Regions from separate parts of the Pseudomonas sp. LF020 genome, predicted to be linked through region 3. Evidence: predicted binding sites of a transcription regulator. Region 3 holds the regulator's gene; each other region holds the start of a gene.
What was found. The regulator FliA, encoded in region 3, starts transcription of late flagellar genes. The targets are predictions, from matches to a motif close to CTAAAGTTTNNNNNNNNNNNGCCGNTAA.
Positions count from the first base shown of each region.

Region 1: ACU680_RS00390 (methyl-accepting chemotaxis protein) is a predicted target of FliA. The motif match lies at 2,663-2,690, and genes of this name have one in related genera.
Region 2: ACU680_RS01340 (flagellar protein MotY) is a predicted target of FliA. The motif match lies at 2,322-2,349, and genes of this name have one in related genera.
Region 4: flgM (flagellar biosynthesis anti-sigma factor FlgM) is a predicted target of FliA. The motif match lies at 1,974-2,001, and genes of this name have one in related genera.

Region 1 covers NZ_JBRFIX010000001.1:74,165-78,353, reverse strand. The annotation lists gene ACU680_RS00405 (methyltransferase) at 1-620, shown strand, start outside; yybP-ykoY riboswitch at 660-784, shown strand; gene ACU680_RS00400 (TMEM165/GDT1 family protein) at 873-1,457, shown strand; gene ACU680_RS00395 (M48 family metallopeptidase) at 1,644-2,462, opposite strand; gene ACU680_RS00390 (methyl-accepting chemotaxis protein) at 2,726-4,189, shown strand, end outside.
Region 2 covers NZ_JBRFIX010000001.1:291,028-295,216, reverse strand. The annotation lists gene ACU680_RS01345 (argininosuccinate synthase) at 1-1,214, opposite strand, end outside; gene ACU680_RS01340 (flagellar protein MotY) at 1,344-2,255, opposite strand; gene pyrC (dihydroorotase) at 2,416-3,462, shown strand; gene rnt (ribonuclease T) at 3,459-4,133, shown strand.
Region 3 covers NZ_JBRFIX010000008.1:19,330-23,518, reverse strand. The annotation lists gene flhF (flagellar biosynthesis GTPase FlhF) at 1-204, shown strand, start outside; gene fleN (flagellar synthesis regulator FleN) at 318-1,148, shown strand; gene fliA (RNA polymerase sigma factor FliA) at 1,145-1,885, shown strand; gene ACU680_RS19000 (chemotaxis response regulator CheY) at 2,052-2,423, shown strand; gene ACU680_RS18995 (protein phosphatase CheZ) at 2,441-3,229, shown strand; gene ACU680_RS18990 (chemotaxis protein CheA) at 3,266-4,189, shown strand, end outside.
Region 4 covers NZ_JBRFIX010000001.1:637,761-641,949, forward strand. The annotation lists gene ACU680_RS02980 (MFS transporter) at 1-3, shown strand, start outside; gene ACU680_RS02985 (flagellar brake protein) at 257-1,003, opposite strand; gene ACU680_RS02990 (flagella synthesis protein FlgN) at 1,096-1,563, opposite strand; gene flgM (flagellar biosynthesis anti-sigma factor FlgM) at 1,612-1,938, opposite strand; gene flgA (flagellar basal body P-ring formation chaperone FlgA) at 2,099-2,860, opposite strand; gene ACU680_RS03005 (chemotaxis protein CheV) at 2,943-3,875, shown strand; gene cheR (protein-glutamate O-methyltransferase CheR) at 3,922-4,189, shown strand, end outside.

The sequences.
Region 1 (4,189 bases), on a different contig from region 3:
CCCGTCACTGCCAACTGTGGCAGGTCACCGTGGCCAACGCGCCTGAAGCAAAATCGCTGGAAAGCCTGGCGCAGACTTATGAGCTGCCACTGGCCGAAGGCCCGTTGAAAGTCATCAGTCTGCCGGGCGTGTTCAGCCATGGTCGACTGGATCGCGGCAGCGCCCTGCTGCTGGAGCATCTGGACAAACTGCCGAGCGGCCACCTGCTCGACTTCGGCTGTGGCGCCGGTGTTTTGGGCGCGGCGGTCAAACGGCGCTATCCACACAATCAGGTGACCCTGCTCGACGTCGATGCGTTTGCCGCCGCCAGCAGCCGCCTGACGTTGGCGGCCAACGGTCTGGAAGCCGAGGTGCTGACCGGTGACGGCATCGACGCCGCGCCGATGGGGTTGAACGCGATTCTGAGCAATCCGCCGTTCCATGTCGGGGTGCATACCGATTATTTCGCCACCGAGAACTTGCTGCGAAAAGCGGCCAAACATCTGAAAAACGGTGGCGAACTGCGCCTGGTTGCGAACAGTTTCCTGAAGTATCAGCCGCTGATCGAGGAGCATCTGGGCGTGTGTGCGATCAAGGCCGAAGGCAATGGTTTCCGGATTTACCGGGCCAAGCGCGGCTGAAAATTAGCACTTGCCGAATGGGTTCTGCCTAGGCAGAATCCGCTCCGTCCTAGGGGAGTAGTCTCCCACGAGCGCCAAGCTCGTCCGGCATACGTCAACATACTTGATCTTCAGATCATGGCGTATGCGACCCAAGCGTCCGCACCAGACGGATCGCAGGGTTTGACAAGACCTATGACACGCACACCTTACCCGGGGCGGGAAGGCTGTACGTGTCATAGCCGTGTCGACCCGCCCCTTAGGAAAATCCTGATGCTGGACTCGTTACTCGTTCCCACCGCAATCGTTGCCTTGGCCGAAATCGGCGACAAGACGCAACTGCTCGCGCTGATTCTCGCCGCTCGCTTTCGCAAACCCTGGCCGATCATCGCCGGTATCGTCGCCGCGACCCTGGCCAACCACGCGGCAGCCGGTGCGGTAGGCGCCTGGTTCGGCAGCTTCTTCTCCGATTCTGTTCTGCACTGGATTCTCGCCGCAAGCTTCACCGCCACTGCGCTGTGGACACTGGTCCCGGACAAGATGGACGACGATGAAGCCAGCACCGCACGCAAGTTCGGGCCCTTCCTGACCACGCTGATCGCATTCTTCCTGGCGGAAATCGGTGACAAGACACAGATCGCCACGGTGATGCTGGCGGCACAATATCCGGAGCTGTGGCTGGTGATCATCGGGACGACGGCGGGCATGTTGATTGCCAACGTGCCGGTGGTATTGGCCGGTAACTTTGCTGCGGAGAAATTGCCACTGACCTTGATCCGTCGCCTGGCGGCTTCGGCGTTCTTCATTCTGGCGATCGTGGCGGTGTACAAGGCGATGCAGAGCAGTGGCTGGGTTTAATTCCGGCCTGAAGTAACACTGAACTGTGGCGAGGGAGCTTGCTCCCGCTCGGCGGCGCAGCCGTCGCAAACCCTGCTAATACGGGTTAACTGTTAATCCGTGATTGTAGGGTTTGGGGCCGCTTCGCAGCCCAGCGGGAGCAAGCTCCCTCGCCACAAAAGCAGGTTCGCCTTGCCTTCGTGCTGATCAGGATTTCGGGGCTTTCTCGTACAACGGCATCACCTTCGGAATCGCTGCCTGCAACGAGGCGATGCGGCTGGCCGAGGCCGGGTGAGTGCTCATGAACTCCGGCGGTGCACCTTCCGAGGCCTTGCTCATCTTGTTCCACAAGGTGATCGCAGCATTCGGGTTGTAGCCGGCGCGGGCGGCCAGTTCCAGACCGATCAGGTCGGCTTCGTTTTCATTGGCGCGGCTGTTGGGCAGCGTCATGCCGTAGTTGGCCACGGTGTCGGCCAGCGCCAGGCTGTCCTGACCCAGACCGAACAACGCACCGGCGCCCTGCTTGGCCATTTCAATGCCATAAGCCTTGGACATCGCTTCACGACCGTGCTCGCGCAGGGCGTGGGCGATTTCATGGCCCATGACCGCCGCGATTTCATCGTCGGTCAGCTTCAGGCTGTCGATCAGCCCGGTGTAGAAAATGATCTTGCCGCCAGGGCCGCAGTTGGCGTTGAGTTCGTCGCTCTTGATCAGGTTGACTTCCCACTGCCATTGCGCCGCATCCGGGCGGAAGGTCGGCGCCTGGGCGATCAGCCGGTTGGCGATTGCCTGAACCCGTTTGGCCTCGGGGCTGGTCTTGTCCAGCACGCCCTTGCTCGACGCCTCGCCAACGGTCTTCTGATAGGACTGGGCATACATCTGGTCGACCTCTTGCGAGGACAGCATGCTGAACATGTACTGCTTGCGCTCCACACCGACGGCTCCGCCGCTGGTGGTGTTGACCGACTGACAACCGGCCAGCAACAGCGCTGCGCTCAGTGCACTTACAACCAATGTCTTGTTCATTCAAAAGCTCCCTGAAAACCTGCCGCGTATCCTAGGGGGTGAATTGTATCGGCGCCAGATACAACAGACGTGTTGCAGGGTCTTTCGGAAGTTTCCCACCGCTACTGTCGTAAAAAATTCACAGCAACCGGCAGACCCGCTGCCACTGCGTCGCGCACTGATCCATTTGCGACATCGCCCGCCCAATATTCCGCTCGCCACTCATGGCGCAATGCCTGCTGCCGATACAACAGCGCAGACGTCCTCTTGCGTGCGGAGCTCCCATGAAGTTCAAGTCGATCCAGTTTTCCGTCGCCGCCCTGGCCGGCGCCATCGTGCTCAGCGTGGTTGCCGCGCTGGTGCTGTACGCGCTGTTTTCCGGTGCCCGCACCCAGGACATGGTGCAGCAGCGCACCCAGGCGCAGTTCGAACAAGTCATCGAACAACGCCTGACCTCGCTGGCGCAGACCCAGGTCAGCCAGATCCAGCGCGAACTCGAAGCACCGCTGCTGATTGCCGGGGGGCTGGTGCGGGTCAATGCGCTGCTCGGCACACCGGGCGCCGACGGCCAGCCAAAACTGAGCGTCAGCCGTGAGCAATTGATCAGCCTGATCAAGGAAAACGTCGAGAAGAACCCGAAGATTCTCGGCACCTACATCGGTTGGGAAAAAAACGCACTGGACCACAATGACGCGGCCTACATCGGCACCAGCGTGGTCGGCATCGATGCCGCCAACGGGCGCTTCCTGCCGTGGTGGTTCCGCAACGACGACGGCACCCTGGGCCTGGACAAACTGGTGGACGTCGACGACCAGAAAGTCCTGTCCACCGGCGTGCGCGCCAGCGAGTACTACCTGTGCTCGAAAGAGAGCAAGAAATCCTGCGTGATCGATCCGGCGCCGTACAAAGTCGGCGACAAGGTCGTGATGCTCGCCTCGTTCATTGAACCGATCATGCTCAACGGCGCGTTCCAGGGCATCGTCGGCGCCGACCTGTCGGTGAACTTCATCCAGGAAATGCTCCTCGCTGCCAACCAGAAGCTGTACGGCGGCGCCGGGCAAATGGCCCTGATCGGCGGCAACGGCCGGATCGTCGCCTACACCCAGGATCCGAGCAAATTCGGCGAGAAGGTCAGCGACATTCTCGACGCCGAGCAGATTGCCAACATGGCCAATCTCAAACGTGGCGAAGTCACCTACTCCGTCAACAAGGACAAGGGCCGCATCGAGCTGTACCTGCCGTTCGGCATCGGCCAGACCGACGCGCGCTGGACCCTGATGCTGCAACTGCCGCTGAACGCAGTGATGGCGGATCTGCAGAAACTCCAGGCCGACCTTGATGCACAACGCAAGTCCGACACCTTCGGCATGGCCATGGTCGGCTTGATCATCGCCGCCATCGGCCTGCTGGTGATTTGGCTGGTAGGCCATGGCATCGCCCGACCACTGAAGCAGATGGTCGCCATGCTCGATGACATTGCCAAAGGTGAAGGCGATCTGACCCGCCGCTTGAGCAGTGATCGCAGCGATGAGCTGGGCTCGATTGCCAAAGGCTTCAACACCTTCCTCGCCAAATTGCAGGCGATGATCACGCAGGTGGTGACGTCAGTGCAGAGCGTCAGCGATTCCTCCGAACATACCGCCGACATTGCGATTCGCACCAACATCGGCATTCAGAAACAAATGGCCGAGATCGATCAGGTCGCCACCGCGGTGCAGGAAATGACCGCCACCGCGCAAGACGTGGCG
Region 2 (4,189 bases), on a different contig from region 3:
AACAGCTTGCGGCCCTTGTTCGCGGCAATGCGCATGCGCAGCGCGTTGAGCTTGATGAAGCCCGCCGCGTCGGCCTGGTTGTAAGCGCCGCCGTCTTCTTCAAAGGTCGCGATGTTGGCGTCGAACAGCGAATCGTCGGACTTGCGGCCGGTAACGATCACGTTGCCTTTGTACAGCTTCAGGCGAACCACACCGTTCACGTTGACCTGCGAAGCGTCGATCATCTGTTGCAGCATCAGACGCTCCGGGCTCCACCAGTAGCCGGTGTAGATCAGACTGGCGTATTTCGGCATCAGCTCGTCTTTGAGGTGAGCGACTTCGCGGTCCAGAGTGATCGATTCGATGGCGCGGTGCGCGCGCAACATGATGGTGCCGCCCGGGGTTTCGTAGCAGCCACGGGACTTCATGCCCACGTAACGGTTTTCGACGATGTCGAGACGGCCGATACCATGCTGGCCACCGATCTTGTTCAGCGTTGCCAGTACGGTGGCCGGGGTCATTTCGACGCCGTCCAGCGCAACGATGTCGCCGTTACGGTAGGTCAGTTCCAGGTATTGCGGGGTGTCGGGAGCCTTCTCCGGGGAGACGGTCCAGCGCCACATGTCTTCTTCGTGCTCGGTCCAGGTGTCTTCCAGCACGCCGCCTTCATAGGAGATGTGCAGCAGGTTGGCGTCCATCGAGTACGGGGACTTCTTCTTGCCGTGACGCTCGATCGGGATCGCGTGCTTCTCGGCGTAGTCCATCAGCTTCTCGCGCGACAGCAGGTCCCACTCACGCCATGGCGCAATCACTTTCACCCCTGGCTTGAGCGCGTAGGCACCCAGTTCGAAACGCACCTGGTCGTTGCCCTTGCCGGTGGCGCCATGGGAAATGGCGTCAGCGCCGGTTTCGTTGGCGATTTCGATCAGGCGTTTGGCGATCAGCGGACGTGCGATGGAAGTACCCAGCAGGTACTCGCCTTCGTAAACGGTGTTGGCGCGGAACATCGGGAACACGAAATCACGCACGAATTCTTCGCGCAGGTCGTCGATGTAGATTTCTTTGACGCCCATGGCCTGAGCCTTGGCGCGTGCCGGCTCGACCTCTTCGCCCTGACCCAGGTCAGCGGTGAAGGTCACCACTTCACAGTTATAAGTATCCTGCAGCCACTTGAGGATCACCGAAGTGTCCAGGCCGCCGGAATACGCCAGAACGACCTTGTTTACGTCCGCCATGCCATCACTCCACGGGGTTCTACGGAAAGCCGAGGAGTCTACCGCTCAAATCCGAGAATTTACAGAGGCGCGACAGCTTAAGACGACAAAGCGACAGAATCTGTCGAGAGCGCGACGATGACCGGCGGGTCAGGAAGTCGCCGCAGCGTTGGCTGGCGTACTGGCTTGTGGCGCTGGCGCAGCGGTGGTGGGTGCCACTCGCGCAAGTTTCACGCTGACCCGGCGATTCTTCGCCCGGTTGGCCGCATTGTTGTTCGGCACCAGCGGGTACTGCTCGCCATGGAAACGCACGGTTATCTGCGATTCGGCGATGCCGTTGGCCTTGAAGAAGTCGACGACTGCCAGCGCGCGACGGCGCGACAGTTCACGGTTGGTCAAACGGTTGCCGCTGTTGTCGGAATAGCCATCCAGTTCGATGTGATTGACCGTCGGATCGGCCTTCATGAACTCGAGCATCACCTGCAGCTTGGCTTTGGCAACAGCATCCAGATCGGTGCCTTCGCCGGGGAAGCCGATCTGCGATTGTTTCACCTGATCGAAATTCTGCGGCAGCAACTTCGCCACACACGTCTGGTAATCATTGAACGCTTTGCTGAACTTCACCGGCAGCAGACGCACTTCCGAAACCCGGCCATCGCTGGACGCACGGCGCACCACCGGGCTGCGACCATCGAGCAGACCGCTGATCAGCCCGCCGGCCTGGGATTGTGAGCTGTTGAACAGCACGTTGCCGGTGCCGATCCTGACGCTGCCCAGGTTGATGTCGTTGCGCCCCGGTTGCCATGGCGCTGCCGCCGCGAGCAAGGTCGCCGAACCGCCACCGAGCATGGCGTTGTAGGCATTGAGGCGGAATATCGCCTGCTCGCCGGCCTTGCGCACGAACTGGCCCGAGCCGAAATCGGTGATCGGCTGGGTCAGGCGGCACTCGAACTTGTCGCCCTCGACCGTCCACTCAATGTTCTCCAGACGCGTCTGGTAGGTGAGCGCCATCGCGGGGAGGCTGGCAAACACACTGAGCAAGGCTAAATATCGCTGGCGCACGGGAGGCTCCATTGGCTTCTGTAACACAAAGACCGATTCACACTATGTTTACGGCATACCTACGGGATATCGGAAGGATCCTGCAAAACTTGATAGCGAGTGCCTGCAAGAGTCTTTTCCGGTAGCATTCCCCTCAGTTTGACCCGCCTGGAATCCCCTCATGTCCGACCGCCTGACCCTGCTGCGTCCCGACGACTGGCACATTCATCTTCGCGATGGTGCCGTGTTGACCAATACCGTTGCCGATGTGGCGCGCACCTTTGGCCGCGCCATCATCATGCCCAACCTGGTACCACCGGTGCGCAACGCCGCTGAAGCCGACGGCTACCGCCAGCGGATTCTCGCTGCCCGCCCGGCCGGCAGTCGCTTCGAACCGCTGATGGTGCTGTACCTCACCGACCGCACCCAGCCCGAAGAAATTCGTGAGGCCAAGGCCAGCGGTTTCGTGCACGCCGCTAAATTGTACCCGGCCGGCGCCACCACCAACTCCGATTCCGGAGTCACCAGCATCGACAAAATCTTCCCGGCGCTGGAGGCCATGGCCGAAGTCGGCATGCCGCTGCTGATCCACGGCGAGGTCACCCGTGGCGATGTCGACGTTTTCGACCGCGAAAAGATTTTCATCGATGAGCACATGCGCCGTGTGGTCGAGCGTTTCCCGACGCTCAAAGTGGTATTCGAACACATCACCACCGGCGACGCCGTGCAGTTCGTCAACGAGGCTTCGGCCAACGTCGGCGCGACCATCACCGCGCACCACCTGCTGTACAACCGCAACCACATGCTGGTCGGCGGGATTCGGCCGCACTTCTACTGCCTGCCGATCCTCAAGCGCAATACCCATCAGGAAGCCCTGCTTGACGCCGCCACCAGCGGCAGCGCGAAGTTCTTCCTCGGTACCGACTCGGCGCCGCACGCCCAGCACGCCAAGGAAGCCGCCTGCGGCTGCGCCGGCTGCTACACCGCGTACGCCGCCATCGAGCTGTATGCCGAAGCCTTTGAACAGCGCAATGCGCTGGACAAGCTCGAAGCGTTCGCCAGCCTCAACGGTCCGCGTTTCTACGGCTTGCCAGCCAACACCGATCGCATCACCCTGGTTCGTGAAGAATGGACCGCCCCGACCAGCCTGCCATTCGGCGAGCTGAACGTTATCCCGCTGCGCGCCGGTGAAAAACTGCGCTGGCGCCTGCTGGAGGAACACGCGTGAGTGAAGACCATTTCGACGACGAACTGGACGGTCAAGGCGGCGGCGGTTCCCGTCACCCGATGGCAGCACGTTTTCGCGGTTACCTGCCGGTTGTCGTCGATGTAGAGACCGGTGGCTTCAACTCGGCCACCGACGCTTTGCTGGAGATTGCCGCGACTACCATCGCCATGGATGAAAAGGGATTCGTCTATCCGGATCACACCTACTTCTTCCGCGTCGAGCCGTTCGAAGGCGCCAACATCGAAGCGGCGGCACTGGAGTTCACCGGGATCAAGCTCGATCATCCGCTGCGCATGGCCGTCAGCGAAGAAACCGCGCTGACCGACATCTTCCGTGGCATCCGCAAGGCGCTGAAGGCCAACGGCTGCAAGCGCGCGATCCTGGTCGGCCACAACAGCAGCTTCGACCTCGGTTTTCTGAATGCCGCGGTTGCGCGTCTGGACATGAAGCGCAACCCGTTCCACCCGTTCTCCAGCTTCGACACCGCGACACTGGCCGGTCTGGCTTACGGTCAAACCGTTCTGGCCAAGGCCTGTCAGGCAGCCGATATCGATTTCGACGGCCGTGAAGCGCATTCGGCGCGTTACGACACCGAGAAGACCGCCGAGCTGTTCTGCGGCATCGTCAACCGCTGGAAACAGATGGGCGGCTGGGAAGACTTCGACGACTGATCCTCGTCGGACAAATCCCGTGCATGAAAAAACCGGCCACATGGGCCGGTTTTTTT
Region 3 (4,189 bases):
GTGTTGAGCCTGGCGATCAGTCATGAACTGCCGGTCGCGTACCTGACCGACGGCCCACGGATTCCGGATGATCTGCATCTGCCGCGCCGTCATCAACTGGTCAGCCGCGCCGTCAGCGTGCAAATGCAGGAAGAACCCAGCGAAGAAGCCATGGCTGACATGTTCGCTGATATCTATCACAGCCCGACCAAGCAGGTTGGCTGAGGTAATGAACAGTTTTTGTACCTACATCGATGGTCTGCCATGCATTGTTCCGGTTGTGAACGCGCAGCCAGTAATGTGGCCTCCGTCTATGCAAGACAAGGTAAAGAAATAACATGGGCAGCATGCATCCCGTACAGGTGATCGCGGTGACCGGCGGCAAAGGTGGCGTCGGCAAGACTAACGTGTCAGTGAACTTGTCTCTGGCGCTGGCAGAGCTTGGCCGTCGGGTCATGCTGCTGGACGCTGACCTGGGGCTGGCGAACGTTGACGTTCTGCTGGGACTGACCCCCAAACGTACTCTGGCCGATGTGATCGAAGGCCGCTGTGAGCTGCGCGACGTGTTGTTGCAGGGGCCCGGCGGGATCCGCATCGTGCCGGCCGCTTCCGGCACCCAGAGCATGGTGCACCTGAGCCCGGCGCAACATGCCGGTCTGATTCAGGCCTTCAGCGACATCGGCGACAACCTCGATGTGCTGGTGATCGACACCGCTGCGGGTATTGGTGACTCGGTAGTCAGTTTTGTCCGCGCCGCCCAGGAAGTGTTGCTGGTGGTCTGCGACGAGCCGACCTCGATCACCGACGCCTACGCGCTGATCAAACTGCTCAACCGTGACTACGGCATGAACCGCTTCCGCGTCCTCGCCAACATGGCGCAGAGCCCGCAGGAAGGGCGCAATCTGTTCGCCAAGTTGACCAAGGTCACGGATCGCTTCCTCGACGTCGCCTTACAATACGTCGGCGCGGTGCCGTACGACGAAAGCGTGCGCAAGGCCGTGCAGAAGCAGCGAGCGGTCTATGAAGCCTTTCCGCGTTCCAAGTGCGCGCTGGCGTTCAAGGCGATCGCGCAGAAGGTCGATACCTGGCCGCTGCCTGCCAACCCGCGCGGTCACCTGGAGTTTTTCGTCGAGCGCCTCGTGCAGCAAACGGCAGGGCCTGTGTTATGACCGCCAGCGGTATGAACTACTACAAGAAGTCGGCACGTGACGCGCAATACGAGTTGATCGAGCGTTACGCGCCACTGGTCAAGCGCATTGCCTATCACCTGCTGGCACGCTTGCCGGCGAGTGTGCAGGTTGAAGACCTTATTCAGGCCGGGATGATCGGCCTGCTCGAAGTCTCGACCAAATACGACGCCAGCAAAGGCGCCAGTTTCGAAACGTACGCGGGCATTCGAATCCGCGGCGCGATGCTCGACGAAGTGCGCAAAGGGGATTGGGCACCGCGCTCGGTTCACCGCAACACCCGTATGGTCAGCGACGCAATTCGCGCAATTGAAGCTAAAACCGGCCGTGACGCTAAAGATCACGAGGTTGCGGCCGAACTCCAATTGAGTCTCGACGATTACTACGGGATTTTGAATGACACCCTGGGCAGCCGGCTGTTCAGTTTCGACGACCTGTTGCAGGACGGCGAACACGAAGGGCTGCACGAGGATGGCGCCAGTGCTCATCTTGAGCCGTCACGCGATCTGGAAGATGAACGCTTCCAGGCGGCGCTGGCGGACGCGATTGCCAATTTGCCGGAGCGTGAGCGACTGGTGTTGGCGCTGTACTACGACGAAGAACTGAACCTCAAGGAAATCGGTGAAGTCCTTGGCGTCAGTGAATCGCGGGTCAGCCAGTTACACAGCCAGTGCGCGGCCCGTTTGCGGGGGCGTTTGGGGGAGTGGCGAGCGCGCTGAAGGCAGTGTGGGGACACTGCGAACGAGGCTGGTGCGGTGATGAACGGCACCGGTCTTGCTCTGTTGTGCTCCAGACAGTCTTCGAGTGCTGCGCCGATTGATTGAAGTGGCGCGTCCAGGTGCTGGGCGCGTTTAAGACTGCTTGGAGGTCGAATTGAACAAAGACATGAAAATCCTCATCGTTGATGACTTCTCAACGATGCGGCGGATCATCAAGAACCTGCTGCGCGATCTCGGGTTCACCAACACCGTCGAGGCCGACGATGGCACGACCGCCATTCCGGTGCTCAACAGCGGCAGCATCGACTTTCTGGTAACGGACTGGAACATGCCGGGCATGACCGGTATCGACTTGCTGCGCCACGTGCGTGCCGATGAAAAACTCAAGCATCTGCCGGTGCTGATGGTGACCGCTGAAGCCAAGCGCGAGCAAATCATCGAGGCCGCTCAGGCCGGTGTGAACGGCTACGTGGTCAAACCTTTCACGGCTCAGGCGTTGAAAGACAAAATCGAGAAGATTTTCGAACGCATCGGCTGATGACGCGCGGGGGAGCTATGGAGCATAACGAATCTTCACAGGGCGATTTCGAGTCGACCCTGAAAAAACACGCGGTCGAACTGGTCGAGAGCCTTGAAAAAGGCAGGTTCGGCGACGCTGTGCAACTGATCCATGAGCTCAATCAGACCCGTGACCGCGGCCTGTATCAGGAAGTGGGCAAGCTCACACGCGAACTGCACAGTGCGATCGTCAATTTCCAGATCGATCCGCACATGCCGCAGGCCGAGGAAGTGTCGCAAATCACCGACGCCACCGAACGCCTGGGCTATGTGGTCAAGCTGACCGAAGCCGCGGCCAACCGCACCATGGATCTGGTGGAAAGCGCCACGCCGGTGGTCAATGGCCTGGCTGAAGAAGCCCAGGCGCTGAGCACCGATTGGGGCCGCTTCATGCGTCGCGAGGTCGGGGCTGAAGAGTTCCGCGAGCTGGCGCGCCGGGTCGACGGTTTTCTGTCACGCAGCAGCACGGACAACCGTGCGGTGTCGAGCAATCTGAACGACATCCTGCTGGCTCAGGATTATCAGGACCTCACCGGTCAGGTGATCAAGCGTGTGACCCAACTGGTCACCGAAGTCGAAAGCAATTTGCTCAAACTCGTCCTCATGGCCAGTCAGGTGGACCGCTTTGCGGGCATCGAACACGACCGCGCCGCGATGCTTGCAGAAAAAGATCCACAAAAACATCTCTCGCAGGGTGAAGGTCCGCAGATTCATGCCGATAAACGAGAAGACGTTGTGTCCGGTCAGGACGATGTGGACGATTTGTTATCCAGCCTTGGATTTTGAGTTTTAGGTTTTTAGACCTGTAGGAGCACCCCATTAATGAGCTTCGGCGCCGATGAAGAGATCCTTCAGGATTTCCTGGTTGAGGCCGGCGAGATTCTTGAGCAACTGTCCGAACAACTGGTCGAGCTGGAAAGCCGCCCGGATGACGCAGATCTGCTCAACGCAATTTTTCGCGGTTTCCACACTGTAAAAGGGGGCGCCGGCTTCCTTCAGCTCAATGAGCTGGTGGAGTGCTGTCACATCGCCGAAAACGTGTTCGACATCCTGCGCAAGGGTGAGCGTCGCGTTGATGCAGAACTGATGGACGTGGTGCTTGAAGCACTGGACGCGGTGAACAGCATGTTCAGCGAAGTCCGTGAACGTGCACCGATCACTGCCGCTACCCCGGAACTGCTGGCCGCGCTGGCGCGTCTGGCCGAACCGCAATCGGCTGACGAAGCCCCGGCTTCGCCGGTGGCCGAGATGATCGAAGAGCTGGTCGTCGAAGGCGATTCGAGCGATTCGGGCGACATCACCGATAACGAATTCGAACAGCTGCTCGATTCGCTGAACGCCGTCAAGGCCGAAGCCGAAGCGCCGATTGCTGTGGCATCTGCGCCGGTTGCCGATGCGGCCGCCAGCGATGAAATCACCGACGCTGAATTCGAGTCCTTGCTCGATCAGTTGCACGGCAAAGGCCAGTTCGCGCCGGACGCCGTGGCACCGACGGCGGCCGCTGCGGCGGCACCGGCGGCGGGCGATAGCTCGGACATCACCGACGACGAATTCGAAGCACTGCTCGATCAGTTGCATGGCAAGGGCAACTTTGCCGTGGAAGCGCTGGAGTCGGCGATCGCCTCGGCACCGGTTGCGCCTGCCGCACCGGCGGCCGCCGCTGCCGGCAGCGATCTGATCAGCGATCACGAATTCGAATCGCTGCTCGACGAATTGCACGGCAAAGGCAAGTTCACCGACGTTGGC
Region 4 (4,189 bases), on a different contig from region 3:
TGAGTCGGGTGAGAGTAAGGCTGTTCAGAGGCAGACGCTGTAACTGTAACTGTAACTGTGGCTGTGGCTGTGGCGAGGGAGCTTGCTCCCGCTGGACTGCGCAGCAGGCCCCGCTTGTCAGATAAGGGCGGGGAGCGCTTCGCGCCCCAGCGGGAGCAAGCTCCCTCGCCACAGGTGTTCGGTGCTGGCAGAAAAATTTCCGCCATAAAAAAGGGCAGTCCCGCGAGGGACTGCCCTTTCTATTTGCCTGTACGAATCACAGATCGTCTTTATCGAACCGGCGTGCTTCACGTTGCAGCTGATAAACGAAGCGCTCGACGTTGCGCGCTGCCTGGCCGCTGATGTTGTGGAAACGCAGACCGGCGAAGGTGATGTTGAGCTTTTCTTCGAAGTGCAGATAACGCAGTTCGACCGAGATGGGCTGATTGCCGAACAGCGGGGTGGCGATCATGCGGTCGTAGACCTGACCCAGTTGCAGGCGATCAGTAATGTCGCCTTCGAAGCGCAGCTTGCAGCCGGTGGCGGAAATATCCAGCAGTTTGCCGTTGATCGGCGCCTTGAGCTTTTCGCCGCCGAGTTCGACGCTGACCAGATCGGTCAGCTTCAGGGCTGCGCGAAAGGCGTTGCGACGCTGGTGGTAAACCACTTCGGTTGGCAGGTCGCCGGTGTAGAAGCGGTCGCCTTCGGACTCTTCGATGTTCAGCGTGCCGGTGCATTCCCAAGCGATGCGCACGCCCTCGTGGAAGCCTTCGACCTTGAACGGTTCGCCCGCCAGCAGAAAACGCTCGCCATCGCGCGGGATCATTTCGTCCAGGGCGATGGTCGCGGTATCGCGGTCGACCTTGATCAGGTAGCTCTGAAAGCGCTGGCTGCGCTCATGGAACGTGATGATCAGCGGATCGTGGCTTTCTTGCAGCTGGCGCAGGTTGCTGGAGATTTCCAGGGGCGTGGTCAGCACCTTTGGGGGCTGCGGACTGTCATCCGCGCTTAGGGCGTTTGGCACGTTTTCTCAATCTCCAGACAAAATTTGACTACGACTAGCCAGCATTTTGCCAGCATGTTTCGCGGGTTGATAGTGCAGGCACGTCGAATGGCTCACGCCTGGCTGAGCGTACGCGGCTTGGTCGGTTTGGCGAAAGTGCCCGAGGCGTCATACAACGCTGGCGGCTCGCCCCCGGTGAGGATTTTCAACTGATTGGCCGTGGCGGCCTGTTGAATCTGGATCGACTGGCCGTTCTTGACGTTGGCCGCCTGGCACTGGGCAATCAGGTCGGTCAGCACGTCGCTCTGAGCCAGCAACTGGTCGCCAATGCTCGAGTGGCTGGCCAGTTGCTCCAGGCCCTGACGGTCGAGCGGCAGGTTGAGGCTGGCGAGGATTTCGCTGCGCTTGCGGCCATGCTGTTCAAGCAGAATGATCAATGCCTGTTTGCGCGCCAGAATATCTTCGAGCAAAGGCATGTCGCGACCGTGCAAGGCGAGGGACTCGGTTTGCAGTAACTCCAGCAATTGTTGAGCTGGAGCAAAGTCGTCGGTGATCAGTTGCAATAAATTAGTGTCGTGCATGGCTGGCCTTGGGTTCTAAGCGTCCAAAAGCCTGGCGCCGGCAAAAGCCTAGCGCTGGGCTTCGAAGTTGAGCAGTTTGCTGGCTACACGGTTGCTGTCGACTTTATAGCTGCCATCGGCAATCGCTGCTTTCAACTCGGCCACGCGGGCTTTGTCGACGGCAGGCTGATCGCGCAGCTTGTCAGTGACCTTCTGCAACTGTTGAGCCTCATTGCTGAGGTGTACCGATTCCCCGCTTTTTGCGGTACTGGCCGTTTCGGCCTGGGTATTCAGCGGCGCGGAGGTGCCGGATTCGGCGGTTTCCTTGGCGTTGCTGGTACGTGTACTGCCCGTAAGTGACGAGGAGCTGTTCAAACGGCTGAAATCGATGACCATGTTAAAAACCTCTGGGAATTTGGACGCTTGCCATGTTCTCGGCCATTCCCTGGAAAACTTTAGGCTGACTTTGCAATGAGCTGCATGTGCCGAAGCGTGTTCTGCTTCGGCACAGTTTAGGGAAGCGTCGAGATCGGCGCCAGTTTTCTGCCTGAGCGTTTTACATGGCCACTTCCACCTGGCCTGGCGCGATGACTTGCGCCTTGATCACCCGGTTGGAATTGAGGTTTTTCACCCGGATCTGTTCTTTCAGACCGCCATTGGCCAGGGCTTCGCCGGGCATGCGCACGGCGAGGGTACCGCTGCGGGCGATGATGACCACCTGATCACCCTTGCGCACCACTTCAGCCTGTTCCAGATGCACCAGAGTGATCACCTGATCGGCGACCGTTGGTCGGGTTAATTTCTGCCCGATGGCTTCATCCACCGACGTCAGGAAACCCTGATTGATCTGGCTGATGTCGCGTTCACGCAAGGTCACGTCCTGCGGCTCGATAATTCCGGCGCGTTTCAGCGGGCGGGTGGTGGTGACAATCTCGCGAAACAGGCGGACTTGAGCGGGCACGAACACCGTCCACGGCGAGCTTCCCTCGCATCGCACCTTGACCGTAACCCGACCCAGCGGACGTGCCGGACTCTCCAGCGACGCTGTCAATTCCTTGTCGCACATAGGCATGCGCATACGCGGGTCGAGCTGGTTGACCTCGATTTCGTAGCGACCTTCCGTTTGACTGGTAGCCAGATAGTCTTCTACGGTGAACTCAAGAAAGCCCTGGGTGACGCCGATAAGCATGTCAGGCGAGGTAACCGTATCAGCACCGGCAGGGCTGCCAGCGAAAAACAAGCAGACGGCAGACGTCGCGCACAGCGCTTTGCGGGTGCGGGAGGTCAGGCGTCGGAAAAATGTCGTTTGAGCGTTCATACGAGTTAAAAAGCAAGCGCCGTGCCGTTTAGCAATGAATGTGCGTCGCAACAACACTTGGCGTTGGTGTAGGAGTCTGGGCATGGCTGGTGTAATGGATTCGGTGAACCAGCGCACGCAACTGGTAGGGCAGAATCGCCTGGAGCTGTTGTTGTTCCGTCTCGACGGTCAGCAGCTCTACGGAATCAACGTGTTCAAAGTGCGGGAAGTGCTGCAATGCCCGTCGCTGACGTTGATGCCCAAGTCCAGTCCTGTCGTGTGCGGGGTGGCGAATATCCGGGGGGCGACCATTCCGATCCTTGATCTGGCAATGGCGACCGGTTCCGGGGCGTTGAAAGACAAGAACAGTCCGTTCGTGATCATCACGGAGTACAACACCAAGACCCAGGGTTTCCTGGTCCGCTCGGTGGAGCGCATCGTCAACATGAACTGGGAAGAGATCCATCCGCCGCCCAAGGGCACGGGTCGCGATCACTACCTGACCGCTGTGACTCGGGTCGACAATCAGTTAGTCGAAATCATCGATGTCGAGAAGGTGCTGGCGGAAGTCGCGCCGACGCCGGAAGCGATTTCGGTCGGCGTGGTGGATGTCGAGACCCAGAGCAAGGCGTTGTCGCTGCGGGTGCTGACGGTCGATGACTCGTCGGTGGCGCGCAAGCAGGTCACGCGTTGCCTGCAGACGGTCGGGGTCGAGGTGGTGGCGCTGAACGACGGCAAGCAGGCACTGGATTACCTGCGCAAGCTGGTCGATGAGGGCAAGAAGCCGGAAGAAGAGTTCCTGATGATGATTTCCGACATCGAGATGCCGGAGATGGACGGGTACACCCTGACGGCGGAGATCCGCAGCGACCCGCGCATGCAAAAGCTTCATATCATCCTGCATACTTCGTTGTCGGGGGTATTCAATCAGGCGATGGTCAAGAAAGTCGGTGCCGATGACTTCCTGGCCAAATTCCGTCCTGATGACCTGGCATCCCGGGTAGTCGACCGGATCAAAGCAGCAGATATCAGCTAGGGACCTTTTGTCCCTGGCGGTCAACACGATTTAAGAGGCGGCATCATTGTCTACGGGTAATTTGGATTTCGAACAATTCCGGGTCTTCCTGGAAAAAGCCTGTGGCATTTTGCTCGGTGAAAACAAGCAGTACCTGGTCTCGAGCCGTCTCAACAAACTGATGGAGCAGCAAGGCATCAAGTCCCTGGGTGAGCTGGTGCAGCGCATCCAGACCCAGCCGCGCAGCGGTTTGCGCGAGCAGGTGGTCGATGCCATGACGACCAACGAAACCCTGTGGTTTCGTGACACCTATCCGTTTGAAGTCTTGAAGAACA